2 regions of the Pseudomonas sp. 15C genome follow, and region 1 is predicted to be linked to the other one. Evidence: predicted binding sites of a transcription regulator. Region 1 holds the regulator's gene; the other holds the start of a gene.

Evidence for each region. The regulator FliA, encoded in region 1, starts transcription of late flagellar genes. The targets are predictions, from matches to a motif close to CTAAAGTTTNNNNNNNNNNNGCCGNTAA.
Region 2: the regulator FliA is predicted to act here: its motif matches at 6,689-6,716, upstream of motA (flagellar motor stator protein MotA).

Annotation. Positions count from the first base shown of each region.
Region 1 covers NZ_JBUDGD010000023.1:42,381-58,205, reverse strand. The annotation lists gene motD (flagellar motor protein MotD) at 1-205, opposite strand, end outside; gene ACYYKW_RS14090 (flagellar motor protein) at 221-961, opposite strand; gene ACYYKW_RS14085 (protein-glutamate methylesterase/protein-glutamine glutaminase) at 961-2,094, opposite strand; gene ACYYKW_RS14080 (chemotaxis protein CheA) at 2,144-4,414, opposite strand; gene ACYYKW_RS14075 (protein phosphatase CheZ) at 4,469-5,257, opposite strand; gene ACYYKW_RS14070 (chemotaxis response regulator CheY) at 5,275-5,646, opposite strand; gene fliA (RNA polymerase sigma factor FliA) at 5,814-6,554, opposite strand; gene fleN (flagellar synthesis regulator FleN) at 6,551-7,381, opposite strand; gene flhF (flagellar biosynthesis protein FlhF) at 7,498-8,838, opposite strand; gene flhA (flagellar biosynthesis protein FlhA) at 8,850-10,979, opposite strand; gene ACYYKW_RS14045 (DUF6124 family protein) at 11,633-11,992, shown strand; gene ACYYKW_RS14040 (Ig-like domain-containing protein) at 12,168-15,293, opposite strand; gene flhB (flagellar biosynthesis protein FlhB) at 15,510-15,825, opposite strand, start outside.
Region 2 covers NZ_JBUDGD010000003.1:171,799-187,623, reverse strand. The annotation lists gene ACYYKW_RS03595 (hypothetical protein) at 1-349, opposite strand, end outside; gene orn (oligoribonuclease) at 727-1,269, opposite strand; gene rsgA (small ribosomal subunit biogenesis GTPase RsgA) at 1,377-2,408, shown strand; gene ACYYKW_RS03580 (TIR domain-containing protein) at 2,618-3,025, shown strand; gene ACYYKW_RS03575 (caspase family protein) at 3,028-3,987, shown strand; gene ACYYKW_RS03570 (toll/interleukin-1 receptor domain-containing protein) at 3,987-4,472, shown strand; gene motB (flagellar motor protein MotB) at 4,725-5,765, opposite strand; gene motA (flagellar motor stator protein MotA) at 5,769-6,620, opposite strand; gene ACYYKW_RS03555 (HDOD domain-containing protein) at 6,787-8,325, shown strand; gene rhdA (thiosulfate sulfurtransferase) at 8,368-9,204, shown strand; gene asd (archaetidylserine decarboxylase) at 9,201-10,061, shown strand; gene ACYYKW_RS03540 (molecular chaperone) at 10,129-11,874, shown strand; gene serB (phosphoserine phosphatase SerB) at 12,045-13,259, opposite strand; gene ACYYKW_RS03530 (AhpA/YtjB family protein) at 13,393-14,898, shown strand; gene ACYYKW_RS03525 (PqiC family protein) at 15,262-15,825, opposite strand, start outside.

The DNA of each region.
Region 1 (15,825 bases):
CGATCGGTATCGGTTTGAGCGAGCGATCGGAGTCGGTAAACACCCCGATCAGCGCTTCGGAAATGACTTTGTACTTGCCTTCGTTGATCGACGAGATCGAGTACATCACCACGAAGAACGCGAACAGCAATGTGATGAAGTCGGCGTACGACACGAGCCAGCGCTCGTGGTTAACGTGTTCTTCCTGGTGCCTGCGACGAGCCATGGTCCATTTCCCCCATCAATCCATGAAGCCCTGAAGCTTCAACTCGATAGAGCGCGGGTTTTCACCTTCGGCGATCGACAGGATTCCTTCCAGCAACATTTCGCGATAACGCGACTGCCGCAATGCGATTGACTTCAGCTTGGCGGCCACCGGCAACAGGATCAGGTTGGCACTGGCCACGCCATAGATCGTCGCGACGAATGCCACGGCAATGCCGTTGCCCAGCTGCGACGGATCGGCCAGGTTGCCCATGACGTGAATCAGGCCCATCACCGCACCGATGATGCCGATGGTCGGCGCGTAGCCGCCCATGCTTTCAAAGACCTTGGCCGCTTCGATATCGCGCGATTCCTGGGTGTAGAAATCCACTTCGAGAATGCTGCGAATGGCTTCCGGCTCGGCACCGTCGACCAGCAATTGCAGGCCTTTGCGCGAGTAGGCGTCAGGTTCGGCATCGGCGACGCCTTCAAGCCCGAGCAAGCCTTCCTTGCGGGCGGTGAGGCTCCAGTTGACCACGCGGTCGATGCCGCCGGCCAGGTCGACCCGCGGCGGGAAGAAGATCCACGCCAGAATCTGCATGGCGCGTTTGAACGCGCTCATGGGCGATTGCAGCAGCGCCGCGCCGACGGTGCCGCCGAGTACGATCAGCGCCGCCGGGCCGTTGGCCAGCGCACCGAGGTGACCACCTTCAAGGTAGTTGCCGCCGATGATGGCGACGAACGCCATGATCAGGCCGATAAGGCTGAGAACATCCATCAGAGACACGCCTCGACGATGTGTTTACCCATGTCATCGAGGCTGTACACCGCGTCGGCCAGATCGGCTTTGACGATGGCCATCGGCATACCGTAAATCACGCAACTGGCCTCGTCCTGCGCCCACACCGCGCTGCCGCCCTGCTTGAGCAGACGCGCGCCTTCGCGGCCGTCGGCGCCCATGCCCGTCAGTACCACCGCCAACACTTTGTCGCCGTAGGATTTCGCCGCCGAGCCGAAAGTGATGTCCACGCAAGGTTTGTAGTTCAGACGCTCGTCGCCCGGGAGGATTTTTACCGCACCACGGCCGTCAATCATCATTTGCTTGCCACCCGGCGCCAGCAACGCCAGGCCTGGACGCAGGATGTCGCCGTCCTCGGCTTCCTTGACGCTGATGCGGCAGAGCTTGTCGAGGCGTTCGGCAAAAGCCTTGGTGAACGCCGCTGGCATGTGCTGGATCAGCACGATCGGCGCCGGGAAATTCGCCGGCAACTGCGTGAGCACGCGTTGCAGGGCTACCGGGCCGCCGGTCGATGTACCGATGGCAAGCAGTTTGTAGGCTTTGCGTTTCGGTACTGCTGACGCAGCGCTTGCAGCGGATGCACGAGCAGGCGCAGGTGCCGGACGCGCCGGAACAGGGCTGCTGTGGCTGCTGTAGCTCGACGCAGTCGAAGGCGCAGGCGTCGGTGCTGGCGCAGCGGCAGGCGCCGGGGCGCTGTAGGCACTGAAACGACGGTTGCTGCGCGAGATGCTGTGGACCTTCTCGCACAGCAGTTGCTTGACCTTCTCGGGATTGCGCGAAATGTCTTCGAAATTCTTCGGCAGGAAATCCACCGCGCCGGCGTCCAGCGCATCGAGGGTCACCCGCGCGCCTTCGTGCGTCAGCGAGGAGAACATCAACACCGGGGTCGGGCAGCGCTGCATGATGTGCCGCACCGCCGTGATGCCGTCCATCATCGGCATCTCGTAGTCCATGGTGATCACGTCCGGCTTGAGCGCCAGCGCCTGATCGATCGCCTCTTTACCGTTGGTTGCGGTGCCGACCACCTGGATGCTCGGGTCCGCTGAAAGAATTTCCGAGACGCGGCGGCGGAAAAACCCCGAATCGTCCACCACCAGGACTTTGACTGCCATAAACACTCCATTAGGTGCAGCGGGACGTCAGCGCCCCGCCGCCCCGGATTCAAATACGCCGTGCGGCGTAACGCTTGAGCATGCTTGGAACATCGAGAATCAGTGCAATGCGGCCGTCACCGGTGATGGTGGCGCCGGACATGCCCGGAGTGCCCTGCAGCATTTTGCCCAATGGCTTGATGACCACTTCTTCCTGGCCGACCAGTTGATCGACGACGAAGCCGATCCGCTGGGTGCCCACCGAAAGGATCACCACGTGGCCTTCACGCTGCTCTTCGTGAGCGGCGGAGCTGACCAGCCAGCGCTTGAGGTAGAACAGTGGCAGCGCCTTGTCTCGCACGATTACCACTTCCTGACCGTCGACGACGTTGGTGGTCGACAGGTCGAGGTGGAAGATCTCGTTGACGTTGACCAACGGGAACGCGAACGCCTGGTTGCCGAGCATGACCATCAGCGTCGGCATGATCGCCAGGGTCAATGGCACCTTGATGACGATCTTCGAGCCCTGGCCCTTGGTCGAGTAGATATTGATCGAACCGTTGAGCTGGGAAATCTTGGTCTTCACCACGTCCATGCCGACACCGCGGCCGGACACGTCGGAAATCTCGGTCTTGGTCGAAAAACCTGGAGCGAAAATCAGGTTGTAGCACTCGGTATCGCTCAGGCGATCGGCCGCGTCCTTGTCCATCACGCCGCGTTTTACCGCGATCGCACGCAGCACGTTCGGGTCCATGCCTTTGCCGTCATCGGAAATCGACAGCAGGATATGGTCGCCTTCCTGCTCGGCCGCCAGCACCACACGACCGCCACGGGCCTTGCCCGAGGCTTCGCGTTCTTCCGGCGACTCGATGCCGTGGTCGACAGCGTTGCGCACCAAGTGGACCAGCGGGTCGGCCAGGGCCTCGACAAGGTTTTTGTCGAGGTCGGTTTCTTCACCCACCAGTTCCAGGTTGATCTCTTTCTTGAGCTGACGCGCGAGGTCGCGGACCAGACGCGGGAAGCGCCCGAAGACCTTCTTGATCGGCTGCATCCGCGTTTTCATCACGGCGGTCTGCAGGTCAGCGGTGACCACGTCGAGGTTCGACACGGCCTTGGACATGGCTTCGTCGCCGCTGTTGAGGCCCAGGCGCACCAGACGGTTACGCACCAGCACCAGCTCGCCGACCATGTTCATGATTTCGTCGAGACGCGCAGTGTCGACGCGCACGGTGGTCTCGGCTTCGCTGGCCGGTTTTTCAGGCGGTGGCGAGGCAGGCGCACGGGCCGGAGCCGGTGCAGCAGCGGCCGGTTTTGGCGCTTCGGCTTTGGGTTCAGGCTTCGGCGCAGCTTTTGGCGCAGCAACGGCAGCAGCCGGAGCCTTGGCGGCCGGCGTGGCAACGCTTGATGCGGAGCCAGCCGTCGCGGCGCTGGCGTCAAACTTGCCTTTGCCGTGCAATTCGTCGAGCAGCGATTCGAATTCGTGGTCGCTGATCAGGTCGCTGCCGGCTGCGGCGGCGGCCGGTGCAGCAGGTGCAGCCGGGGCCGAAGCGATCGCCGATTCCAGCGCATCAACGGCGAAGTTGCCCTTGCCGTGCAGCTGATCAAGCAGAGCTTCGAATTCGTCGTCGGTGATGTCGGAGCTGTCGCCTTTGGCCGGTGCGGCAGGAGCCGCGGCGGTCGGTGCGACTGCGTCAGCCGCAAACTGACCTTTGCCGTGCAACTGATCGAGCAACGACTCGAACTCGGCGTCGGTGATTTCATCGCTGGCCGGCACATCGGCGGCCGGCGCAGGGGCCGCAGCGGCCGGGGCTTCGGCTTCGGCCTTGACGGCGTTCAGCGAGTCCAGCAACTGCTCGAATTCGTTATCGGTGATGTCGCCGGATGCGTCGCCTTGGACGACCAGTTCCTCGATCATCTCGGCCACTGGCGAAGCCGGGGCTTCGTCAGCGGTTTGCGGCTCGGCCAGACGCGCCAGCGCGGCCAGCAGTTCCGGCGTGGCGGCGGTGATCGGTGCACGCTCGCGGACTTCGCTGAACATGCTGTTCACCGCGTCCAGTGCTTCGAGCACGACGTCCATCAGTTCTGCATCAACGCGACGCTCACCCTTACGGAGGATGTCGAACACGTTTTCGGCGATGTGACAGCACTCCACCAGCTCATTGAGCTGAAGGAAGCCGGCGCCCCCTTTTACAGTGTGGAAACCGCGAAAAATTGCGTTGAGCAGGTCTGCGTCATCCGGGCGGCTTTCCAGCTCGACCAGTTGTTCGGACAGTTGCTCAAGAATCTCGCCGGCCTCAACCAGGAAATCCTGAAGGATCTCTTCATCGGCGCCGAAGCTCATTAATGGGGTGCTCCTACAGGTCTAAAAACCCAAAAAACCCGAAATTCCGAAAATCTAGAATCCAAGGCTGGATAACAAATCGTCCACATCGTCCTGACCGGACACAACGTCTTCTCGTTTATCGGCATGAATCTGCGGACCTTCACCCTGCGAGAGATGTTTTTGTGGATCTTTTTCGGCAAGCATCGCGGCACGGTCATGTTCGATGCCCGCAAAGCGGTCGACCTGACTGGCCATGAGGACGAGTTTGAGCAGATTGCTTTCGACTTCGGTGACCAGTTGGGTCACGCGCTTGATCACCTGACCGGTGAGGTCCTGGTAATCCTGGGCCAGCAGGATGTCGTTGAGATTGCTCGACACCGCACGGTTGTCCGTGCTGCTGCGTGACAGAAAACCGTCGACCCGGCGCGCCAGCTCGCGGAACTCTTCAGCCCCGACCTCGCGACGCATGAAGCGACCCCAATCGGCGCTCAACGTCTGGGCTTCATCGGCCAGACTGTTGACCACCGGCGTGGCGCTTTCCACCAGATCCATGGTGCGGTTGGCCGCGGCTTCCGTCAGCTTGACTACATAGCCCAGGCGTTCGGTGGCGTCGGTGATTTGCGACACTTCCTCGGCCTGCGGCATGTGCGGATCGATCTGGAAATTGACGATCGCACTGTGCAGTTCACGCGTGAGCTTGCCCACTTCCTGATACAGGCCACGGTCACGGGTCTGATTGAGCTCATGGATCAGTTGCACCGCGTCGCCGAACCTGCCTTTTTCAAGGCTCTCGACCAGTTCGACCGCGTGTTTTTTCAGGGTCGATTCAAAATCGCCCTGTGAAGATTCGTTATGCTCCATAGCTCCCCCGCGCGTTCTCAGCCGATGCGTTCGAAAATCTTCTCGATTTTGTCTTTCAACGCCTGAGCCGTGAAAGGTTTGACCACGTAGCCATTCACACCGGCCTGAGCGGCTTCGATGATCTGCTCACGCTTGGCTTCAGCGGTCACCATCAACACTGGCAGGTGCTTGAGTTTTTCATCGGCGCGCACATGGCGCAGCAGGTCGATACCGGTCATGCCCGGCATGTTCCAGTCCGTTACCAGAAAGTCGATGCTGCCGCTGTTGAGTACCGGGATGGCGGTGGTGCCATCGTCGGCCTCGACGGTGTTGGTGAACCCAAGATCGCGCAGCAGGTTCTTGATGATCCGCCGCATCGTTGAGAAGTCATCAACGATGAGGATTTTCATGTCTTTGTTCAATTCGACCTCCAAGCAGTCTTAAACGCGCCCAGCACCTGGACGCGCCACTTCAATCAATTGGCGCAGCACTTAAAGTTTGTCTGGAGCACAACGGATCGAGACCGGCGCCGCTCATCACCGCACCAGCCTCGTTTCGCAGTGTCCCCACACTGCCTTCAGCGCGCTCGCCACTCCCCCAAACGCCCCCGCAAACGGGCCGCGCACTGGCTGTGTAACTGGCTGACCCGCGATTCACTGACGCCAAGGACTTCACCGATCTCCTTGAGGTTCAGCTCTTCGTCGTAGTACAGCGCCAACACCAGTCGCTCACGCTCCGGCAAATTGGCAATCGCGTCCGCCAGCGCCGTCTGGAAGCGTTCATCTTCCAGATCGCGTGACGGCTCCATATGAGCACTGGCGCCATCCTCGTGCAGCCCTTCGTGTTCGCCGTCCTGCAAGAGGTCGTCGAAACTGAACAGGCGGCTGCCCAAAGTGTCATTCAGAATCCCGTAATAATCGTCGAGACTCAATTGGAGTTCGGCCGCAACCTCGTGATCTTTAGCGTCACGGCCGGTTTTAGCTTCAATCGAGCGAATTGCGTCGCTGACCATCCGGGTATTGCGGTGGACCGAGCGTGGCGCCCAATCCCCTTTGCGCACTTCATCGAGCATCGCGCCGCGGATTCGAATGCCCGCGTACGTTTCGAAACTGGCGCCCTTGCTGGCGTCGTATTTGGTCGACACTTCGAGCAGGCCGATCATACCGGCCTGGATCAGGTCTTCGACCTGCACACTGGCTGGCAAACGTGCCAGCAAGTGATAGGCAATGCGCTTGACCAGTGGCGCGTAACGCTCGATCAACTCGTACTGCGCGTCACGCGCCGACTTCTTGTAAAGATTCATGCCACTGGCGGTCATATCACAGGCCCTGCGGTTTGCTGCACGAGACGCTCGACGAAAAACTCCAGATGGCCGCGCGGGTTGGCCGGCAACGGCCACGTGTCGACCTTCTGCGCGATGGCCTTGAAGGCCAGGGCGCACTTGGAGCGTGGAAAGGCTTCGTAGACGGCGCGTTGTTTCTGCACGGCCTTGCGCACGCTTTCGTCATACGGGACGGCGCCGACGTATTGTAGGGCGACGTCAAGGAAACGGTCCGTGACCTTGGTCAACTTGGCGAACAGGTTGCGCCCTTCCTGCGGGCTCTGCGCCATGTTGGCGAGGACGCGGAAGCGGTTCATGCCGTAATCGCGGTTGAGCAGTTTGATCAGTGCGTAGGCGTCGGTGATCGAGGTCGGCTCGTCACACACCACCAGCAACACTTCCTGCGCGGCGCGGACGAAACTGACTACCGAGTCACCAATGCCCGCAGCGGTGTCGATCACCAGCACGTCGAGATTGTCGCCGATGTCGCTGAACGCCTGAATCAGGCCGGCGTGCTGCGCCGGGCTCAGGTGGACCATGCTCTGCGTGCCGGACGCCGCCGGCACGATGCGAATCCCGCCCGGGCCCTGCAACAGCACGTCGCGCAGTTCACAGCGGCCTTCGATCACGTCGGCCAGCGTGCGTTTGGGGGTCAGCCCCAGCAGAACGTCGACGTTCGCCAGACCGAGGTCGGCGTCCAGCAGCATGACCCGACGGCCAAGCTCTGCCAGCGCCAGCGACAAGTTCACTGACACGTTAGTCTTGCCGACGCCACCTTTGCCGCCGGTCACCGCGATCACCTGTACGGGATGCATGCTGCCCATGTTATTTCTTTACCTTGTCTTGCATAGACGGAGGCCACATTACTGGCTGCGCGTTCCGGATCGGAACAATGCGTGGCAGACCATCGATGTAGGTACAAAAACTGTTCATGATTACCTCAGCCAACCTGCTTGGTCGGGCTGTGATAGATATCAGCGAACATGTCAGCCATGGCTTCTTCGCTGGGTTCTTCCTGCATTTGCACGCTGACGGCGCGGCTGACCAGTTGATGACGGCGCGGCAGATGCAGATCATCCGGAATCCGTGGGCCATCGGTCAGGTACGCGACCGGCAATTCATGACTGATCGCCAGGCTCAACACTTCACCAAGACTGGCTGTTTCATCCAGTTTAGTCAGAATGCAGCCGGCCAGCCCGCAACGCTTGTAACTATGATAAGCGGCGGTTAGAACCTGTTTCTGGCTGGTGGTTGCCAGGACCAGATAATTTTTTGAGCGAATGCCCCGCCCGGCCAGGCTTTCCAGCTGCATGCGCAGCGCCGGATCGCTGGCCTGCAGGCCGGCGGTATCGATCAGCACCACGCGCTTGCGCAGCAGCGGATCGAGCGCCTGTACCAGCGACTGGCCCGGATCGACGTGGGTCACCGGCACATTGAGAATGCGGCCCAGGGTCTTGAGTTGTTCCTGCGCACCGATGCGGAAGCTGTCCATGCTCACCAGCGCCACATTCTGCGCGCCGTACTTGAGCACATAACGCGCCGCCAGCTTGGCCAGCGTGGTGGTCTTGCCCATGCCGGCAGGGCCGACCATCGCAATCACACCGCCCTCTTCCAGCGGCTCGACTTCCGGCACGGCAATCATCCGCGCCAGATGCGCGAGCAACATGCGCCAGGCCTGACGCGGCTCTTCGATATCGGTGATCATCGACAGCAGATCACGCGACAGCGGGCCGGACAGGCCGATGCGCTGCAGACGGCGATACAGATTGGCTTGCGCCGGGCGGCTGCCCTGCAGCTGATTCCAGGCCAGCGTGCCGAGCTGCACTTCCATCAGTTCGCGCAGGCTGTTCAACTCAAAACGCATCGAATCCAGCGCACGCGGATCGACGCCCGCCGAAGCCTGCGCAGGCGCTGCGGCCGGACGCGCCGGTGCAGCGTAGGTCGGCTCGGTCAACGGTTCGGCAGCGGTCAGCGGCAGGCCGGCCGTCAACGGCAGCCCGGCGAACAACTGCTGATTGGTGTTGCCGTCGGCTTCGCCACGCAGGCTCAATTCGGCCTGTGCGGTGACGATGCGCGACTGGGTCTTGCGCAGCTCGTCCTCGAGTTCCATGTTCGGAACCCGTGGCGCCAGCGCCGACAATTTGTAATCCAGTGCTGCCGTCAACTCGACGCCGCCGGCAATGCGGCGGTTACCGATGATGGCGGCATCAGCGCCCAGCTCATCGCGAACCAGCTTCATGGCCTGACGCATATCGGCGGCGAAAAAACGCTTAACTTGCATAAACCACTACCTCAGCCGTTGGGCCCTACTGTCGCAACGATGGTCACTTGCTTGTTGTCCGGTATTTCCTGGTAGGCCAGCACATGCAGTCCGGGGACGGCGAGGCGGCCGAAGCGCGAGAGCATCGCGCGGATCGGGCCGGCAACCAACAGGATCACCGGCTGACCTTGCATTTCCTGACGCTGCGCCGCTTCGATCAACGAACGTTGCAGCTTCTCGGCCATGCTTGGCTCCAGCAGAACGCCCTCTTCCGAGCCTTGTCCTGCCTTCTGCAGACTATTGAGCAATATCTGTTCCAACCTTGGTTCCAATGTGATCACAGGCAGCTCGGACTCAGTGCCTACAATGCTTTGGACGATTGCACGGGATACGCCGACCCGCACGGCAGCCACCAGCGCGGCGGTATCTTGACTCTTGGCGGCGTTGTTGGCGATGGCTTCGGCGATGCTGCGGATATCGCGCACCGGCACGTGTTCGGCAAGCAACGCCTGCAGCACTTTGAGCAACTGCGACAGCGAAACCACACCCGGCACCAACTCTTCAGCCAGTTTCGGCGAGCTCTTGGCCAGCAATTGCATGAGTTGCTGGACTTCTTCGTGGCCGATCAGCTCACTGGAGTGCTTGTACAGAATCTGGTTCAAGTGCGTCGCAACCACGGTGCTGGCGTCGACCACGGTGTAGCCAAGCGATTGCGCCTGGGCGCGCTGGCTGATTTCGATCCACACCGCCTCCAGACCAAAAGCCGGATCTTTGGCGTTGATACCGTTGAGCGTGCCGTAGACCTGGCCCGGGTTGATCGCCAGCTCGCGATCCGGGTAGATCTCGGCCTCCGCCAGGATCACGCCCATCAGCGTCAGGCGATAAGCACTCGGCGCCAGATCGAGGTTGTCACGGATGTGCACGGTCGGCATCAGGAAGCCCAGATCCTGCGAGAGCTTCTTGCGCACGCCCTTGATCCGCGCCAGCAACTGCCCACCCTGATTGCGGTCCACCAGCGGAATCAGGCGGTAGCCGACTTCCAGGCCGATCATGTCGATCGGCGTGACGTCATCCCAGCCCAGTTCCTTGGTTTCCATGGCACGGGCGGGCGACGGCAGCAGTTCCTGCTGACGCTTGACCTCTTCCAGCGCCACGACCTTGGCGACGTTCTGCTTTTTCCAGAACAGGTAGGCGCCGCCAGCGGCCAGCGCGGCCATGCTCAGGAAAGAGAAATGCGGCATGCCCGGCACCAGGCCCATCACCGCCATCAAACCTGCGGCCACGGCCAGCGCTTTCGGCGAGGCGAACATCTGCCGGTTGATCTGCTTGCCCATGTCTTCCGAGCCGGAAGCACGGGTCACCATGATCGCCGCCGCTGTCGATAACAACAGTGATGGCAATTGCGCCACCAAACCGTCACCGATGGTCAGCAAGGCGTAAACCTTGCCCGCATCGCCGAAGCTCATGCCGTGCTGGAAGATACCCACGGCCATGCCGCCGATGAGGTTGATGAACAGAATCAGCAGGCCGGCGATGGCGTCACCGCGGACGAACTTGCTGGCACCGTCCATCGAACCGTAGAACTCCGCCTCCTGGGCGACTTCCTGACGGCGCGACTTGGCTTGATTCTGGTCGATCAGGCCGGCGTTGAGGTCGGCGTCAATCGCCATTTGTTTGCCGGGCATCGCATCGAGGGTGAAGCGCGCGCTCACCTCGGAAATCCGCCCGGCACCCTTGGTCACCACGACGAAGTTGATGATCATCAGGATCGCGAACACCACGATACCGACCACGTAGTTACCGCCGATCACCACCTCACCGAAGGCCTGGATCACTTTACCGGCTGCGGCATGGCCGTCCTGACCGTGGAGCATCACCACCCGCGTCGAGGCCACGTTCAGTGCCAGTCGCAACAGCGTCGCGACCAGCAGAATCGTCGGGAACACGGCGAAATCCAGCGGCCGCAGCGCATACACGCAGACCAGCAGGACCACGATCGACAGCGCGATGTTGAAGGTAAAGAAGACGTCGAGCAGGAACGGCGGCACCGGCAACATCATCATCGCCAGCATCACCAGCAGCAACAACGGCACACCCAGATTGCCTCGACTGAGGTCGGCAACGTTTGTGCGAGCAGTGTTGAATAACTGAGAGCGATCCACCGGTTTTCCCCGTTCCTTTAAAGCAAACTTTTGACGCCCCGAACGGGCGCAGGGCGGCTATTGCAAGAAGCCTTCCAACTTTTGCAAAGGACTGAAAAACACGGCCAGTGCAGGAGTGAGCCTGCTCGCGATAGCGGTGTGTCATCCAATAAATTAGCCAACTGACACTCCGCTATCGCGAGCAGGCTCACTCCTGCATCTGGCGTGCATTTCACTCTCACATTTGCAATGCAGTCCTTTGTGGGAGCGAGCCTGCTCGCGAAGAGGCCCGCATGTCCGGCACAAATTTCTTGATTTAAACGAAGCGGTTTAAAAGACACCTGCAGACACGGTCTCAAGGCTACAAATCCTTGCGCCATTGCCTACAGCCAAGCCAGAATCCGCCGGCTTGTGCGCTTTGGGGTCGGGTTCTATTGTGGTCCGGTCGCTGACGAATCAGCGATCGGGTTTAGCGACCCGGATCAGATTAAAGGTGCATCAGCGTTCCAGGCTTGGTTGCGGATCGGTATGTCTGCAACTTCGTTATGGTGGCTGTATGCGGGAGGCCTTCGGGTCTACCGGGTGCCTTTGACCGGTTCGCTAACCTGCGTACAGCCGCCACCTATCCTGTTTAGCGACTGGATTTGGCGGCTCCACCACAAAGGAGTTCCACCATGACCAAACCAACGCCAAACCCGCCGGAAACCGACCCCACTTCCCCCTACGAATCCCTCGACTCCACCAAGCTCCACGACGCCGCCGACCGCGCCCTCGATCACTACCTCTGCCCGCCCGGCTCGCCGCCACCGCCGCGTAAAAAACGCACGATGTACGCCGTGACCGCGGATTTCAAAAACGAAGAACTGCTGGCCAACGCCTGCGAAACCCTCGCCTCGGCCAGAACCATCGCCAATGACTTCGCCAATCTCATCCCCGCCTCGCAACGCAGAACGCTGCTGGGGATTGCGCAATTGATCATGCTTGGGGAATTGGCGGTGAGTCGGGCGCTGGATAATCTGGAGTTGCCGCAGTAGTACCTCTCCCGACGATGGTTCCCACGCGCCGACAAGAATGCCTCAACGGGGCGTCCGCGTTCGGCTTTGAGCGGGACGCGGAGCATCCTGGGCTGCATACCTTCGCTACGCGTGGGAACGATCAAAAAAAGGCGCACGGAAAAAATCTCCCGGCGCCTGACAAGTCGCCTGTACGTCAGGTCAAGTGATACGCCATCCACCGTTTACGAGTCGTGTTGTCCGCGACTGAGCAGCTTGCGCCCGCCAACACTCCGTTATCCAACAGCTCGTAATAGACGACGTAGGGAGTGGCAAAGGAAAGGTTGATAGCAATAAATCGGCCATAATACGCACCTCTTGCATCGAACAAGGGAGTCAAGTCGACAAAATTCGCATGCAGGTGGACCGCGCCGAACGGCTGATTATTGTTGTAACGGGTGGCTCCGGACTGGCTAAGCCATGAATGCGCCTCGGCCACACTCAGGAAAGCAGTGCCTAATACAAGCCGATAGACATTTGTCACTTGCACCGAATACGAAACCTTTTGCTGATCGGCATCCATCACGGTGATGGTGGTCGATCCGTTACGCATCCCGGCAACCTTGCCATTGGCGTCAACGGTCGCTACACCCGCATTGGCCGATTGATAGGTATAGGGCGTTCGGCCGCCCGTTGGCACGCGCACCTGCACATTATTGACAACTTCCCGCTCTCGTAATCCGTAAGCCGCCCCCCCCACTAGTTTCACACCATTAAGCAACATCGGACCGGTATTGATCGCCAGCGCCTCCGTAACCTTCACCGTGTACTTCACCACCGGAAGCTTCAGCGCAGAGTCCTCGGTGTCCGTGCTGCGCAACGCTATTTTGCAGGTCAACTCACAGGTAGCGAGATCCTTGAGCGCATAGAACCAGCTGCGGTCAGCCTTGACACTGATGCCTTGCGTGATTTCTTCAGCAGTCAACGCAATGCCGGCGCGCAACGATAATGGCGCGACCCCTTCACTGATGACACTGAGCCAGACCCTTTGCCCGGCCACAGCAATCGGCAGCGGTGGCTTGACCACGCACGTGAGATCAGTCTTGATGATTCTCAGATCGATAAACGGCACAGCCCCCGCTTCCACAATCTGCGGATGGGTCAGGGCGGGATCCATGTCGCTGATTGTTGTCACCTTCAATATCAGAGGCATGGACTGTATAGCCTTGCCATTTCTGATCAATTCGGAGCGCAGCTCAACCTGTTCTCCAAGATTGTGCGCAATGAATGACGGCTGCAGAAAAAAGACTGCAACATTGTCTACATTCAACGGTTGCGGTTCAAACGTCGGCGAACCTTCTCCAGGCGCGCCTTTAACCAGTAGCCGAACCTGATCACCCGGGCGTGGACTGGCTATCTGTATGCGTGCTCTGACGCCTTCATGGTTTTCCAACGGGTCAAGCACACCATCCGGAGCGCGGCGAACCGTAGGCGGCTGCAACGACTGCGCCGGGTCTCCGATATAAAATTCGAGCAATGCGGATGACTTAGGCAGTTCGTCTGGCCGCTCGATCCACCAAAGCAGATTGAAGAACTGCTCCCGATTAAGCTCGATGGTATCCCAGTCCAGCCTGAACCGGAGCGGCTCGTCGACCGGCATTTGCTCGATCGGCAACGAGTCCCGGTAGCCCTTCCCGCCCGCATCTCCTCGACCTTCCACATGCACCACATCGCCCAAAAGGGTATAGGCGGCCGCCGCAATCCGGATATCCGTGCCATGCGGCACATGCAACGGATTGAGCACGTCGGCAATGATGCCATCCACTTTTGGCGCAGGCAGGGCAGGAACAAGCTCCCCGATGCGCGCAGTCGTCACTTCAGAAGCCAACGCAGGTTTCAACGTGGCATGACTGACGTGATACGACACACGGACCGACCCTCTGATCAATGGCGCGATATCTTCGGCGGTCACGCTGAAGGGGATGGCGCGGCCAACCAACCGGTCACTGACGTCGCGGTAAGTCTGATACAAGTGCGGGCGCCCGGAGGCACTGGTGCCCATCCAGGTCAGTGTGACTCTGAAGCCCTTCTTGATCCGGGCATCGGGACCGCAAAACACCGTGGTCAGGCTCAGCGCAGGGTCGAGGGTACCGCCAACCAGATCCGCTATTTTCGGAGCGGGCAGTCGCAACGTTTTCCCAAGCAACGCGAAGATGTAGACCTGGGAGCGATCATCTGGGCCAACTGCCTTGATGCGCAGGTAATCCACTTGCACCTGCCCGGGCGCGCTGGCCTTTACAACGCTATTAGGAATATTGAAAGACTGAATGCCGAGACGAGTGATCGTCTGTTCTTCACTGTGCTCGACCACTTCACCGCTTTGTGTCTTGGCCTTCCATCGAAGCAGTAGTTTCTCCTTCAGCGCAAAGCCAGGGCGCGTAATGATCTGAGCCCCCAGATCATAGAATCCAACCTCATCAAGGCTGACCTTATCTTCATTGGCAAGAGGGACGACTACTGGACCAAGCCAGACATTCGCCGGATCGCTGATGACCGTCGCGCGCTCCGAGAAATCGCTGACGTTTTCCACCTGATCTTTAATCTGATAGACCACTACGGCGGGATTGGCGGGCCCCGCATGCTCAATATTTTCTTTCGTAACGAGCACACTGATTGCTTTTCCGACGTCGCTCCCCTTTACCGTGTAGGGGGCGACTTCAATGCCGTGGAACCAGAGGGTCAATACGTCCCCCTCTGTCATGAATAGCCAAGGGGGGATGGTCGCTATAAAGCCGTTTGCAGCGGCATTCTTGTCAATGACCTCTCCCTCTTTGAACGGCAGTTGAGCCGGTTTGAGACGCTGATGGCCGGGCATATCCGGCTCGGGATCGATGCCGCCCGGAGGATCGATCTTGAACCAGACCTCAAGTTGCGCCCCTTCAGGCGGCTGACCGCTTTTGCGCGAAATCGCGTAGCGCAGGGTGTGCACGCCAGGCAGCACTTTGTCCGCGGGAATATGCATCACGACGTCATGATCACCGTGATCAGCCGGCAATACCGCCGTATCGACCAAATTCTGATCAATGTAGAGACGAATCGTGTCGTCTTTGGCCATATACAGATAGGCCTGCACCAGCACCAGCAACCCCTTGGCACTGGTAAAAAGCATGGGGCGGTTGACCCCGACTTGCGCCGGTGGAAAAACGATATAAGTAAACTGCCCGGGAATATTGGGCGGAAAGAGGGAAAAAAGGCCCAGCCCTCCGCTTGGATCGAAAGGAACGACGTCACGTTGCGTATCGTCGATAACGTCCTCAATCGGCATCTCCATCAAACCAGTCATCGCCCTGCTCCTGAAAAATCCGTAGCGGTTTGCCAGGGATCTGCAGAGGACATTGGATACTTGACGCAAACATCCGACCACTGTCAGAACTAACAGGTGCGCGCAGGTTTCAGACGAACGGCGCTGACGAAGCAGGAGGAAACTTTGTCGTTCGCGAGCGCACCTGTAAGAGTTGACAGTGAAGGGAGATCTCAGACCAATGCCTGCGCAGCAACGTCAGGAATCGCGACGCAAATCCGGCGGAATCGGCAAGTCATCCTTCAGCGGGTCAGGCCGCTTGCCCTTGCCGGCTCGGTACTGGCGGATCTGGTAGACGTACGCCAGCACCTGCGCCACCGCCAGATACAGCCCGCCAGGAATCTCCTGATCCAGCTCGGTGGAGTAGTAGATCGAGCGAGCCAGGCCCGGCGATTCGAGGAGCATGACGTTGTTGGCGACGGCGATTTCGCGGATTTTCAGGGCGAGGAAGTCGCTGCCCTTGGCCAGCAGCACCGGTGCGCCGCCCTTCTCCGAGTCGTATTTGAGCGCGACG
Region 2 (15,825 bases), on a different contig from region 1:
CTCCCTCATCCTCATCATCCGCAACGGTGGAGGTGGCGGTCTGCGTTACCGCCAGGGTGAAACGGCCCTGCTCCGTGCTGGCTTGCCAACCGTTGCGCAAGGTCCTGCCGCTGTCATAGTGAATGAGACGAATACTCTCCATGACCTCGTCGGAAACCGCAACGACGTCACCGTCGCGATCCAGACCAGATACTACGACCTGGACTTTAACCTGCATGCGCCCATTGGCATACAGAACTTTGTTTCGACTGAATCCACCTGCGTCAAACTTCACGGCCAAACTACCGATACTTTCCGCCGCACCCGACTGGTCGGATTGACCTTGTAATGAATCCAACTGTTCACTCATGAATTTCTTCCTTGCCAAACCTGAGTTTCGAACACTTCGCAACTCGAAATAGAGCGAAAGTAATAGCACGAGGCAAATCTGACCCGCATTGGAAATGTGTAATAAAAAACAAAAAAACCGATCATCACTTTTTTTTGAAAATGACGAACCTGAACTTACATTTCGATGCGAATTAAACTCGGCTCAACACTCAAGATCAGCCTTTCGCAACAGCAATAATAGATAACAACTGCTTCGAAAGTTTTACGGCAGGCCATTTGCGACAAATGCGACGATCAGCGGCAAGCGCCACCAGCCCGTTTTATGCTGGCACGACACGGCACGAGCGACACGTTCCAATGCAGGAGCAACCCGCGGCAGCTCCTGCACAAACCCCATCAGAACTTGATGAAATGCTTGCGGTAATGCTGCAACTCGGCAATCGATTCGCGGATGTCGTCCAGCGCCAGGTGCGTGCTGCCCTTCTTGAAGCTGTCGCGCACGTCCGGCGCCCAGCGCGCGGCCAGTTCCTTGAGCGTCGAGACATCGAGGTTGCGGTAGTGGAAGTAGCTTTCCAGCGCTTTCATGTGGGTATAGAGGAAGCGACGGTCCTGGCAGATGCTGTTGCCGCAGATCGGCGATTTGCCTTTCGGTACCCATTTCTCCAGGAAGGCGATGGTTTCGGCTTCGGCTTCGGCCATGCTGATGCGGCTGTCGCGCACTCGCTGGGTCAGGCCAGAGTTGCCGTGGGTGCGGGTGTTCCACTCGTCCATGCGCGCGAGGACTTCATCGCTGTGGTGGATAGCGATCACCGGCCCCTCGGCCAGCGTGTTGAGGTCGCTGTCGGTGACGATGGTGGCCATTTCGATGATGACGTCGTTGTCCGGGTCCAGACCGGTCATTTCCAGGTCGATCCAGATCAGGTTCTGCGGGTTTTGCATATTCGGGCTCCTAGGCAATGCTGCGCAGTTTAGCCTAGGCCGTTGCCCGGGCGTGCTAAACTCGCGGCCGTTTTACCTAATCGCTGCATTCTTCAGACGGAACACCCATGGCCAAACGCCAACTCAATCGTCGTCAAAACTGGCGCATCGAAAAGATTCAGGGCGAGCGCGCCGCCCGCGCCGCCAAACGCGAGTCCTCGGCGGTCGAAGCCCTCGAGGGCGGCGACCTCGGCCCTGAACAACACGGTCTGGTGATCGCGCACTTCGGCGTGCAGGTTGAAGTCGAAGCCGTTGACGGCGAACTGGCGGGCCAGGTGTTTCGCTGCCACTTGCGCGCCAACCTGCCAGCGCTGGTAACCGGCGACAAAGTCGTCTGGCGCGCCGGCAACCAGGGCATCGGCGTGATCGTCGCGCAATTGCCGCGCAGCACCGAACTGTGCCGCCCGGACAGCCGTGGCCAGCTCAAACCGGTAGCGGCCAACGTCGACATGATCGTCATCGTCTTCGCCCCGCTGCCCGAGCCGCATGCCAACCTGATCGACCGCTATCTGGTCGCCGCTGAACACGCCGGCATCCGCCCTCTTCTGCTGTTGAACAAATTCGACCTGATCGACGAGCAGAACGCCCCGGCACTCAACGCGCTGCTGGCGGTGTATCGCACGCTGGGTTATCCGGTGCTGGAAGTTTCCGCACACCACGGCAACGGCATGGAGCAGCTGCAGCAACAGCTCGACGGACGCATCAGCGTGTTCGTCGGCCAGTCCGGCGTCGGCAAATCATCGCTGGTCAACAGCTTGCTGCCCGAGGTGGAAACTCGTGTCGGGCCGTTGTCCGAACTGTCCGGCCAGGGCACGCACACCACCACCACCGCGCGGCTGTTCCACTTCCCTGGCGGCGGCGAACTGATCGACTCGCCGGGTATCCGCGAATTCGGCCTCGGCCACGTCAGCCGTGCCGATGTTGAAGCCGGCTTCATCGAATTCGACGATTTGCTCGGCACCTGCCGTTTCCGCGACTGCAAGCACGACCGCGAACCGGGCTGTGCGCTGCTCAAGGCGCTGGAGGACGGGCGCATTCAGCAGCAACGAATGAACAGCTACCGCTCGATCATCGCCAGCCTGCCTGAAAACGGCTATTAAACAGGCCTGTCGGCAGCCCCTTGCGCGGGGCTGCCGCGTGTCAGTCTGTGCCTGATCTCAACCGCTTCTTTTAAACGTCAGACTTGGCTGTAGGGCGTTCGCACGCCTGTTTGCAAGACGTTTCTGTTTTGCCGCGCAGACCTTGTGAGCGCGTTCCAGATGCCTACATTCGGTTCCTCTCTCGCTTCTTGCGATCTCCGAGGAACGCCATGCAAACCTATCACCTGTTCATCAGCCATTCGTGGAGCTACGCCCACGCCCACGACAATCTGGTGCGCCTGCTCAATGCGAAACCGGGTTTTACCTACAAGAATTTTTCAGTGCCAACGCACAATCCGATTCTTGATGCCCGCACCGATCAGGAGCTTGAGCAAGCCATCGAAAACAAGATTCGTCCCTGCTCGGCGGTGCTGATCATGGCTGGCATGTATTCGACCTACAGCAAGTGGATCAACAAGGAAATCGAGATCGCCAAACGCATGGGCAAAGTGGTCATTGCGATCAAACCGTTCGGCGCCGAGCGCATCTCGACCGTGGTGCGCAACGCCGCACACGCCGAATGCGCCTGGAACACCAACAGCATCGTCAGTGCGATTCGCCTGCATACGGCGGTGTGAGCATGCGCAAGGGACTGTTTATCGGCATCAACGATTACTCGAATATTTCCGGATTGAGCGGCTGTTGCAACGACGCCATGGCCATGGCTTCGGTGCTCAAGACCAACGCCAATGGCGACCCCAATTTCAAGAATGTCGTGCTGACGTCTGCCGAAGATTATCTGAGCCGCGAAAGACTCGAGGATCAGATCCGCGAGCTGTTTTCCGGCGACTGCAATGTCGCCCTGCTGTATTTCGCCGGTCACGGTGGCTTTGATGCCGGCACCGATGAGGGCATGCTGATACCGCAGGACTACCGCAACGCGAAAGACGGCATCCGCATCAGTGACATTCTCAACTGGGCGACCAAAGCCACGCGCATCAAAAATAAAATGATCATCCTCGACTGCTGTCAGAGCGGTTCGGCCGGCGAAGTGCGCGCCTTGCGCAGCGAAAGCAGCACCATCGGCGAAGGCATGAGCATTTTGACTGCCTGCAAGAAAGAGGAGCCGGCCATGGAAGGCGCGCAGCATGGGGTGTTTACCGGTCTGCTGCTGCAAGCGTTGCACGGAGGCGCGGCGAACATTCTTGGCAAGATCACCCCCGGCAGCCTGTATTCCTTTGTCGACAACGCTCTGGATGCCTGGGAGCAGCGGCCGGTCTTCAAGACCAATGTTTCGCAGTTCATTTCCCTGCGCGAGGTCTCGCCGCTGATTCCCAAGGAAATCCTGCGCAAATTGCCGGACTGGTTCGCCGAAGCCGAGTCGGTGTTCGCACTGGACCCCAGCTACGAACCCACCGAAGCGACGTTCGTGGCCGAGCATGGCGAGATCTTCGCTCAGTTGCAGAAATGCAACCGCCACAGCCTGATCGAGCCGGTCGACGCCGAACACATGTACTACGCCGCCCTCCACTCCACCGGTTGCCGCCTGACGGCCCTCGGTGCGTATTACCGTGAACTCGCCATTAAAGGACATTTCTGATGCCCGTATTCATCAGCTACCGCCACATGGACCGCGCCCACGCGATCGCTATCAATACCCGCCTGACCCAGGCGAAGATCAAGACTTACCTCGACGTGCTCGACCCGGAATCGCAGACCACCGATGACATCACCGGGGTGATCACGCGCAACATCACCGAGTGCACGCATTTGCTGGCAGTGGTTTCAGAGAAGACGGCGCTGTCGTGGTGGGTGCCGTTCGAGATTGGCGAAGCGACCATCAGCAACCGACGGATTTGCTCGTTCAAGACCGGCCCGGCGGAGTTGCCGCTGTATCTGGATAAATGGCCGAAGTTGAGCACCAACAGCGATCTGGATTTTTTCATCGACGCCTATCGCGATGAAGTCATGAGCAAACGCTCGATGGCGCTGGATTCGATCAATGAATCGATCAAGGGCAGCTACAAGCGCAATGCCGAGTTCTTTCATGAACAGCTGAAGAACCGGATTCGGCGCGGGTTCTAGACCATTGTCATGCCTGAAGAGCCCCTCACCCTAGCCCTCTCCCGGAGGGAGAGGGGACTGACCGCGCCGCGCTCAAGGGGTACGCCGACCCGAGATATCACGGTCGAACTCTGGTTCTGAGATACCGGAGATCGGCTCCCTCTCCCTCGGGAGAGGGCTGGGATGAGGGGCTGCGATCTTCGCGGCACAGTAATCCTCAAGCCGAAACAATCAGGCAAAAAAAACCGACATCACTGTCGGTTTTTTTAACAATCACTGCTTCGGCGCTGGCACCGCCCCACCCGGCTCAGCCGGCTTCGGCGCGGCATCATCAAACAGATTCAGCCGCTCACGCAGTTCATGCGCGGGCACCGGTTGCTGATCCGCCGGCAACGCGTTCGGATCAGCAGGCGCCGCCGGTGCAGCACCGTTCTGACTCTGATCCGCCGGCTTGGCAGCATCGGCACCTTGCGCACCCTCGATGGCCGCCTGGGCCTTCTTGGTCAGCACGACGATATCGATACGGCGGTTGACCGGGTTGAACGGGTTCTCGCGGTCGAACAGCGCCGACGAGGCATAACCGACCACCCGCGCCACTTGCGCATCCGGGTAGCTGCCAGCGACCAAGGCACGCCGGGCGGCGTTGGCGCGGTTGGCCGACAGCTCCCAGTTGCCGTAGTCGCCGCTGCCGATGTAAGGCTTGGCGTCGGTGTGACCGCTGATGCTGATCTTGTTCGGCACCGCTTTGATGGTGTCGGCCATCGCCAGCAGGATGTCTTCGAAGTACGGCTTCAGGCGTGCGGAACCTGAGTCGAACATCGGCCGGTTCTCGGCGTCCATGATCTGGATGCGCAAGCCGTTCGGCGTGATTTCGAAGAGAATCTGGTCCTTGAATTTCTGCAGCTGCGGGTTCTCGTCAACCTTGTTCTGCAATTCTTGCAACAACAGCTCCAGACGCTCTTTCTCGACCTGCTCGGCCATGCCTTCAACCTGCTCGGTGTCGACCGTGACCTTGTCGGGCTGCGGCTGCGACTTCACTTCCGGGTTGAGGGTGTTTTCCGGCGCCAGGGTCGGCGTGCCGCCCAGATCGATGATGTACGGCGTACCGCTTTCGGAGAAGCCGACCGGGTCCTTGAAGTAACCGGCGATGGCGATTTTCTGCTCCGGCGTCGCCGTGGACAGCAGCCACAGCACCAGGAAGAACGCCATCATCGCGGTGGCGAAGTCGGCGAAGGCAATTTTCCACGCCCCGCCGTGGTGCCCGCCGGCAATGCGCTTGACGCGCTTGACTATGATCGGCTGATTATTTTCCATTTCTTAACGACCGCGAACGGCTTGTTCCAGCTCGGCAAAGCTTGGACGGTGGGCCGGATACAGAACCTTGCGACCGAACTCGACCGCCAGCGACGGCGGCATGCCGGAAGCGGAGGCCACCAGCGAGGCCTTGATGGCTTCGTAGACGTTGAGTTCTTCCTTGGCATCGTGAGCCAGCGAGTGCGCCAGCGGGCCGAAGAAACCGTACGCCGCGAGAATACCGAAGAACGTACCGACGAGCGCCGCACCCACGTGCAGACCGATCGACGCCTGGTCGCCCTCGCCCAGCGAGGCCATGGTCACCACGATACCGAGTACCGCCGCGACGATACCGAAACCGGGCATGCCATCGGCGATGCCGTTGACCGCATGCGATGGGTGCTCAAGGTCTTCTTTCAGACTGTAGAGTTCCATGTCGAAAAGGCCTTCGAGCTCGTGCGGAGCCATGTTGCCGGAGGACATGATGCGCAGGTAATCGCAGACGAACGCCGTCATGCGCTCATCCTTGAGCACCGCCGGGTACTTGGCGAAGATCGGGCTCGCGGCGGCATCTTCGATGTCGCCTTCGATCGCCATCATGCCTTCGCGGCGGCTCTTGTTGAGGATCTCGTAGATCAGCCCGAGCACTTCCAGATAGAAAGTGTGAGTGAAGCGCGAACCGAACATGCTCAGGGATTTCTTGAGCACGTGCATCGTCATATAACCAGGGTTGGCCTGGAGGAATGCGCCGAGGGCCGCACCGCCGATGATCATCACCTCGAAGGGCTGGATCAGGGCGGCAATCTTGCCGTGGGAGAGCACGTATCCGCCGAGCACGCTCGCGAATACGACGATGATGCCGATAATTTTAGCCATAGGTAGAAGGTACTTGTTTAAGTCGGGTTCAAGGTCATATTCGGAAGTTAAAAAATCTCTTCTTCTACTTATCGGCAAAACTGCGCCAGACTATAGCCAGTTCAGGCGAAAAGCCAATTTAGCCCATGCCGGGCGCGTCTACAGTCAGTGAAGATCCCGTCCAGACATGGCTAATGAAACGAACGTCCCACACGCAAAACCGACCACCCTCGACGGCTGGGTCAAGCTGCTCGACAGCGTCCGGCTGCCCGTCCCGCAAGCGGCGCACGACAAAGTCTGCCGGGCGATCCGCGACAATCGCAGCTCGTTGCGTGACATCGCCGATCTGATGCAGGACAGCCCGGCGCTGGCCTTGAGCATCCTGCGTGAGGCCAATCGTCACACCCACGGCACCATGGCCACGCCGGCGGAAAATCTCGAGGTCGCCATCAACCGCCTCGGCCTTGCTCGTACCGAAGAACTGCTCGCACGCCTGCCCGCCGAACCACAGATGCAGATTCCCAAGGCCCTGCGCCAGTTGCAGCTGATCAGTCAGCACGCGACGCAACAGGCCAACGGTTTTTTTGCCAGTCGCCTGGCGCGGCTGTGGCAGGACATCCATTGGGGCAGCCTGCTGTTTCTCTCGCCGCTGTGGCCGCTGGCCCTGACCTTCCCGCAACTGCTTGAGGAGTGGGAGCTGCGGGTGATTCATAAACGCGAACCGGCGCACCTCGTCGAAAGGCAATTGTTTGGCGTACGCCTGCTGAAAATTGCCGATGCGCTGGTCGAGGCCTGGCGTCTGCCGATCTGGGTCCAGCAAGGCTATAAACTGCTGCTCAACGAACAGCGTGAACTGGTGCAGGTGCTGCGTATCGCCCGCGACAGCGAACATCCGTTGCGCCAGCAAAACCGCCTCGACGATGACCCGACCCTGCGCCGCTGGCTCAATCAGCCGGCCAATACCGTGCTGCTGGCCAATGGGCTGGCGCTGTCGGCGCATCAGGCCTGGGACAGTCCGCACAGCGAACGCTGGCAGTACCTGACCAGCCTTTATCTGCAGATGTCCATGGACGAGGTGCAACAGCAGTTGCACCAGCAAGCGGCGAACAGCGCGCGGCAGCACGCCATGCCGGATTTGTGGCACCCGGCAGTTGCGCTGCTCTGGCCGTGGGGCACGCGACGCTTGCCCGCAGGCATGCTGCCCGCGGCAGCACCGTCGTCGGACGACCTCGGCCAGTGGCGTCGGCAATGCGCCGAACTGCTCGCCGAACCCAGCCGTTTCACCAACGCCATGAGCCTGACCGTCGCCGCACGCAATGCGCTGGTGGCCAGCGGCATGCGCCGGGTGATGATTCTGATGGCCGACCGCACGCACTCGACGCTGCGCGTGCAGCAAACTGCCGGCCTGCCGAAGGAGGCCGGCGCGCTGAGTTTCGTCGTCAGTCAAAGCAAAGTGCTGCAACGCCTGCTGACGCAACAGGCGCAGGTGCGGATCACCCCGGAAAACAATGCGCAGTTTTCCGCGCTGTTGCCAGCGAGCCTGCGTACGCTGTTCCGTGGCGAACATCTATTCCTGCGCTCACTGGTCAACAATGGCCGAGTGATCATGATCGTCGTCGCCGACCAGGGCGGTGGGCCGTTCGCCGATATCACCGTGCAAGCCTTCGCCAAGACTGCGCAGTGCATCGAAAAAGCCCTGCACAGCTTTAGCAGCCGTGGCCGATGAGGCTGCGCTACAATCCTCCCCTTTGTGCTCTGGAGACCTCGCATGTCTGACTTCTCTGGCTTGCCGCTCGTCATCGAGCCGAGCGACCTGCTCCCGCGGCTCGAGTCCCCGGAACTGATCCTGGTGGACCTGACCAGCCCTGCGCGCTACACCGAGGGTCACCTGCCCGGCGCACGTTTTGTCGACCCGAAACGCACCCAGTTCGGCCAGCCGCCAGCGCCGGGCCTGCTGCCGGCGAAAGCCGACCTGGAAGCATTGTTCGGTGAGCTCGGCCATCGCCCGGATGCGGTGTACGTGGTGTATGACGACGAGGGCGGCGGCTGGGCCGGGCGCTTCATCTGGTTGCTCGATGTCATCGGCCACGACAAATACCACTATATAGACGGCGGCCTGCCGGCATGGCTGGCCGACGGTCTGCCGATGTCGATTCAGGTACCGCCAGCCGTCGGTGGCCCGGTGGCGCTGACCCTGCATGAAGGGCCGACGGCCACTCGCGAATACCTGCAAAGCCGCCTCGGCGCTGCCGATCTGGCGATCTGGGATGCGCGCGGCCCGCTGGAGTATTCCGGTGAAAAAGTCCTCGCGGCCAAGGGCGGACACATTCCCGGTGCGGTCAATTTCGAATGGACTGCCGGCATGGACAAGGCGCGCCAGTTGCGCATCCGCACCGACATGCCGCAGATCCTCGAACAGCTCGGCATCAGCAAAGACAAAGAAATCATTACCCACTGCCAGACCCATCACCGGTCGGGCTTCACGTATCTGGTGGCCAAGTCCCTCGGTTATCCGCGGGTCAAGGGCTACGCCGGTTCCTGGGGCGAATGGGGCAACCACCCCGACACGCCCGTCGAGATTCAAGCTTCCAAGGAAAATCAATGAAAGAGCGTCTGTTTATCCTCAGCCAGTACCTGCTGCCGCATCACCTGCTGTCGCGCCTGGCCGGCTGTATTGCCGAGTGCCGCGTGCGCTGGTTCAAGAATGCCTTCACCCAATGGTTCGCCAAGCGCTATCAGGTGGACATGTCGCAAGCGCTGGTCGAAGACCTGACAGCGTACGAACACTTCAACGCCTTCTTCACCCGCGCCCTGAAAGACGGCGCGCGTCCGCTGGACCCAGCCCCGGGCGCGATTCTCAGCCCGGCCGACGGTGCGATCAGCCAGCTCGGCCCGATCGAGCACGGTCGCGTGTTCCAGGCCAAGGGCCACAGTTTCAGCGTGCTGGAGCTGCTCGGCGGTGACGCATCTAACGCGGCACCGTTCATGGGCGGCGACTTCGCCACCATTTACCTGTCGCCGAAGGATTACCACCGCGTGCACATGCCGCTGGCCGGTACTCTGCGTGAAATGGTCTACATCCCGGGGCGGATCTTCTCGGTCAACCAGACCACTGCCGAAAATGTGCCGGAACTGTTCGCCCGCAACGAGCGTGTAGCGTGCATTTTCGACACTGAACGCGGGCCGATGGCCGTCGTCCTGGTCGGCGCGATGATCGTTGCGTCGATCGAAACCGTCTGGGCCGGCCTGGTCACGCCGCCGAAGCGCGAACTGAAAACCTTCCGCTACGACGAAGCCGCGCGTGCGCCTATTTATCTGGAAAAAGGCGCGGAACTTGGGCGCTTCAAGCTCGGTTCGACCGCCATTGTGCTGTTTGGCCCGGATCAAGTGAAATGGGCCGAAGAGCTGGTGGCCGGTTCGCCAGTGCAAATGGGCCAGGGTCTGGCACTGCCAAAAGCCTGATTCGAGCGCAGCGGGTGCAGCATTGCGCTGCTCCCGCACCCCGCCATTTGCTGCTATGGTTTTTGGCATGAGCCAGACCAATTCCCCACTCCGGCTGCGTGCCCCGACTCCAAGTCAGCCGCGCCTGTCATTTTGCGAAGCGAACCCGCGCGACCTCAAGCGCTGGATCGCCAGCCTGCCCAAAGCCAACATCGGCGAAACCGCGCGCCAGTTGTATCAGGGCCTTGGCGAACTGAACCAACTGCTCACGCCCAGCGACAACCGCCTCGCCTTGCTCGAATTGCTGCGGCCCGAGGTGTATTTCGTCTGTCAGCATCTGGAGCGGCACTTTCTGCATCAGGCGATCATGCTCGACGAGCGTTCGCGCAAGATCAGCAATCTGTGCCAGGCCCTGCAAGGCCATCTGGCGATCGGCTATATACAGATCGTCCTGCGCATTGCGTCGAAGTACCGCAAGGAGCGCGCAGCCCTGGTCAGCACCGCCCTGCAACGGGCCGCGCATGCCCTCAAAGGCCAATTGCTGCGCGCCACCCAGCTGTACAGCGCGCCGCCGGAACAGCTGTGGTTCGAGCTGCATCAGCTCTATCGCAACGCGGTTGACCTGCAATTGCAACACCGCCGCGTGCGCGACGATTTGGCCAGCCTCACGCCTGAACTGAGCCTGGAACAGACCTACATCGCCGCGCTGCTGCTGGGCAGCGCCCGGTGCAATCAGTTGCGCCAGAATCAGATCGCCCGGCTGGGCGAAGCGCTGGAGCCGTGGAGTGCGCTGCTCAAGTTGCAGCCCGCCGGGCCGGACACCGGTCTGTTTGCGATCAGCGCCGAACTGGATGTCGGCCCGCGTTACCGCAGCATGTTTCGCAGCGAGCAGCGCAGCAGCCTGCTCAGCTTCGATCCGCAACCACTGGTGAGCGCCATCGAGGCGCAGCTGAATCAGCCAACGGCCGCGGCACTGCCGATCCCTGCCGGGCTCAGCCTCGATACTCTGCAACATTTGCACGCCACCTGGGGCCAGACCGCCGAGCGCAGCTTTCAACGCACCGCCGGCCAGGGCAATCTGACCGTATGCGTAGGCATGAGCGCGCTGCACTTCTATCTCGGTGGCGGACGCACCTTCAGCGAACTGCTCAAGCACCCCGGAGCGCGTCCGGCGAATTTCAGCCAGGTGGTCGCCAAAGGCGAAAAGGACAGCTGGAGCCAGGCCTTCGATGCGGCGCCGCAGAGCAATGATGAATATCTGCCCTACGAAGAAATCCAGTACGACCAGTTGATCGAAGATGAGGGCAGCGAAGCCACAGCGGATTATCCGACCTACGCTTTGCCGGTGATCAATCACAGCCCCGGTGGTTATTGCCTGGCATGGCCGAATGAAGTGCCTGCGCAATTGCAGGCCGGGGAAATGCTCGGCATTCGCGACAGTGCGAGCCAAAGCTGGAGCATTGCGGTGATTCGCTGGATCCGCCAGGTGCGCGGTAGCGGCACGCAGATGGGCATCGAACTGGTCGCACCGCATGCCCAGCCTTGTGGGCTGCAACTGGTGCGTTCACAGGATGACCACAGCCAGTATCTACGCGGTTTGCTATTGCCGGAGATCAGCGCAATCGACTTGCCGGCCACGCTATTGACTCCGCGCCTGCCGTTCCAGGAAGGTCAGAAAGTGCTGATCAACACCCACGGCGAAGAGCATCGCGCCGGGCTGGATCGGCGCGTGGCCAGTACGCACAGCTTCAACCAGTTCGCCTACCGCTCGTTGGAAGCCGCGCAGAATGGCGGTAGCGAAGAGGATTTTGACTCGTTGTGGAAATCACTTTGAATGCTCGCCGCCAGATCGGCGGCGATGCAATCGCTAGCAGCGCTAGCTGCTCCCACAGGGTTGTGTGAGCATCATTGGTTCTCATGCACCCACAGGAATTGTGGGACTGTCAAAGATCCAATGTGGGAGCTTGCCTGCAAGCGATGGCGCCCATTCAGGCGATGAAAAACTCAGACCTGCCCGTCACGATCACGAAAGCCCAGCAGATACAGCACGCCATCCAGACCAAGCGTCGAGATCGCCTGCTTCGCCGACTGCTTGACCAGCGGCTTGGCACGGAACGCCACGCCCAAACCCGCAATCGCCAGCATCGGCAGGTCATTCGCGCCGTCACCCACGGCGATCGTCTGCTCCAGGCGCAAACCTTCCTTGTGCGCCAGTTCCTTGAGCAGGTCGGCCTTGCGCTGGGCATCGACAATCGGTTCGATCGCCACACCAGTGCACTTGCCGTCGATCACTTCCAGTTCGTTGGCGAACACGTAGTCGATGCCGAGTTTGGCCTGCAGTTGCTTGGCGAAGTAGGTAAAGCCGCCGGACAGAATGGCGGTTTTGTAGCCCAGCCGCTTGAGTTCGGCGAACAGCGTTTCCGCGCCTTCGGTCAGACGCAACGAAGCGCCGATCGAATCGAGCACGCTGATGTCCAGACCTTTGAGCAAGGCCAGACGCTCCTTGAAGCTGGCGCGAAAATCCAGTTCACCGGCCATGGCGCGCTCAGTGATTTCCGAGACGCGATCGCCGACACCGGCAGCCTTGGCCAGCTCGTCGATTACCTCGGCTTCGATCAGCGTCGAGTCCATGTCGAACACGGCCAGACGCCGGTTGCGGCGGAACAGCGAATCTTCCTGGAAAGCGATGTCGACGTTCAATTCCTGAGCAACGCTGAGGAATTCCGCACGCAGCGCTTGCGGGTCGGCGGCCTCACCGCGCACGGAAAACTCGATGCAGCCCTTGCCCTGATCGGCCGGAGTGTCCAGCGCCATCCGCCCCGACAAACGGTCGATGTGGTCGATATTCAAACCGTATCTGGCAGTGATCGAACTGACCGCCTGCAATTGTTCGGCGGTGACCTTGCGGGTCAACAGCGTGACGATGTGGCGTTTTTTGCCCTGATTGCCCACCCATTGCTGGTAATCCGCTTCGGACACCGGGGTGAAGCGCACCTGCTGGTCGAGCTCGTAGCCTTTGAACAGAATGTCCTTGAGCACGGCTTTGCCTTGCTCGGAGTCGGGGATTTCAACCAGGATGCCGAACGACAGGGTGTCGTGGATCACCGCCTGACCGATGTCGAGAATGTTCACGCCACCCTGGGCCAGAACACCGGTAATGGCCGCCGTCAGACCCGGCCGGTCGACTCCCGTGATGTTAATCAGGACGATTTCGCGCAACGCGCACCCCCGCAACTGGAAAAAAACCGCATTCTACGCACTTTCAGTGACCATCGGGCACCGCCAGCGCTTTGCCGGTCTGGGGCCTGTCGCTATACTGCGCGTCAACTTCACGGACAAAGAGCCGAGCTCAGTGAACCGGCCCACGCCTGTTAAAACCGATAACTTCTTCCTGCTGATCTTCCGTGCACTGCGCCACCGCCGTGTACCGATTGCATTGCGCATTGCCAGCCATAACGTGATCCTGGTCGCTCTGGCCCTGGTGATCTATGCCGCGGTGATGGGCCTGCAATTCAAGCAGGCCATGCACCAGCAGGCCGATGCGCTGGGCGAAAGCCTGACCACGCAGACCGCGACTTCGGCCACTGAGCTGTTGGTGTCCAACGACATCCTCAGCCTCAATGTGCTGCTGAACAACCTGACAAAAAACAAACTGGTGGCCCACGCGGCGATCTACAGCGTGGATAACCGTATCCTCGCCGAATCCGGTCAACGCCCCAAGCACAGCCTGCTGGGCGAAGCCGAAGGTTTGTACGAGAGCAAGATCACCTTCCAGGATGTGACTGCCGGGCAACTGCGCATCAGCCTGGACATGGATCAGTTCCAGCAGCCGATGACCATCAGCCTGCAAAGCATGGGCATTCTCAGCGGGATTCTGCTGGCGCTGTCGCTGGCCCTGAGCTTGCGCATGGGCCGGCATCTGTCGACACCCTTGCTGCAGTTGCGCGTATGGCTGCGGCGGATCGACGAACACACGCCGGGGATCGATCGTCAGGATGAAATCGGCGATCTGGCGCGGCAACTGCACGCCAGCTACGCCCCGGAGCCCGCGCCGGAACCGGAGCCGGTGTTCGAAGACGAAGAAGACGAGCCGGAATTCGAGGTGCGCAATCTGCGCGACCCAAGCTTCGACGAAACTCGCCCGATGGCCGCACAGAAGCCTGCACCGCGCCGTCTGGTCAGCACCGTCGAGGACGATGACGATGATGATGCGTTTGCCGATCTGCGCGACGAATCGCTCGATACCCCGGCGCAACCGCTTGTGCGCAAGCCCACGCCGAGCGTGCCGCAGCACAGCGCCGTCCTGGCCGTGCAGCTCGGTTCGCAAGAGCAATTGCGGCGTTTGCCGCGTGCGCGTCTTGAAGAGTTGCAGGAACGCTATCGCGATTGCCTCGAGCAGGCCGCTTCGCTGTATCAGGGCGAGATTGAAACGCTGAACGATGGCAGCACACTGATGCTGTTCCACACCGAAGATTGCGGCGACGACTACCTGACCAACGCGATCTGCTGCGGCGAACTGCTGCGCGCACTCGGTCATCAGTTGCAGATCGAGGTCGCGGACAGCGGCATCACCCTGCAATTGCAATTGGGCCTGACGCTGGGCGACGAGTTGTTCGGCCTGAGCCAGATCGACCTGCTGCTGACCGATTCGGCGCAGGATGCCCTGGCGCTGTCGCAACACAGCCGCAACCTGCTGCTGGTCGAGCGCAAGATCAGTGACGATGCGCTGATCCGTCAGCGTGCACGGATCCGCCCGATCGCCAGCCCTGAGGGTGCTTGCTGCGTCGAACGGTTGATGGAACCGTATCCGTCGATGCTCGAGCGGCAACTGGCGCGGATGCATGAGCGCCGGGCTTAAGCTTCCGGCCTGAAATACGAAAAGCCCGCAGATGAGGGATTGTCTGCGGGCTTTTTTGTGGGTGGCGTTTGTTAGAGTCTTGTTCATCTCAAAAAGCCCCTCACCCTAGCCCTCTCCCAGAGGGAGAGGGAACTGATTGGGGGATATTCGAGAATGACGCCGACCTGAACGCTTGACTGTGAATCTATATCGCCAAAATCTTTCAGATCGACGTATGACGCAAGACACCTCGGTCAGTCCCCTCTCCCTCTGGGAGAGGGCTAGGCGGGCGGCGTTCCGATGAGGGGCTTTTGATCCTGTCTACCAAACCCCAGACACAACAAAGCCCGCACAAGGCGGGCTCTGTTCTGACTCGAATCAGGCTTAGAAGCGAAACACTTCCATATCCGTACGAATCGGCGATGCCATCGGAATCTTCGGCTGCTTTTCAGCTTCGGCCGCCGGTGCCGCCGGTTTGGCGTCCCGCTTGCGCGGCGCTTCGGCCACCGGTGGCTGATTGGCCAACGGCTTGAGCGCCACCGACAACTGCTCGGCCAGACGCTGCAGCAGGATGCCCTGGGCCTGCACCTGCGACGCGGTGCTGCCGGCATGCAACTCCTGCAGATGAACGATGCGGTTATCGCGCACCTGACCGCGACGGTCGATCAAGCGCCACTGCGCATCGAGAATCGCCGGTTGCTTGGCACCGGAATCCAGTCGCGTGATCGTCAGCAAGACTTGCACATCCGGATTGAAACCGGTCGTCGCCGGCGCCAGCACCACACGCTGGCTGTCCAGATGACCGGCAACCTGACGCATGAGCAACTGATCGATATCCGACGAAAGGCTGCCGGCCCAGCGACCGTCCGTCGCTGCCTGCAGGCTGCCGTCGGGCTGGCGCTGCAGCAAAGTCTCTCGCTGCAGGTAGTCCGCTACGACTACCGGCCC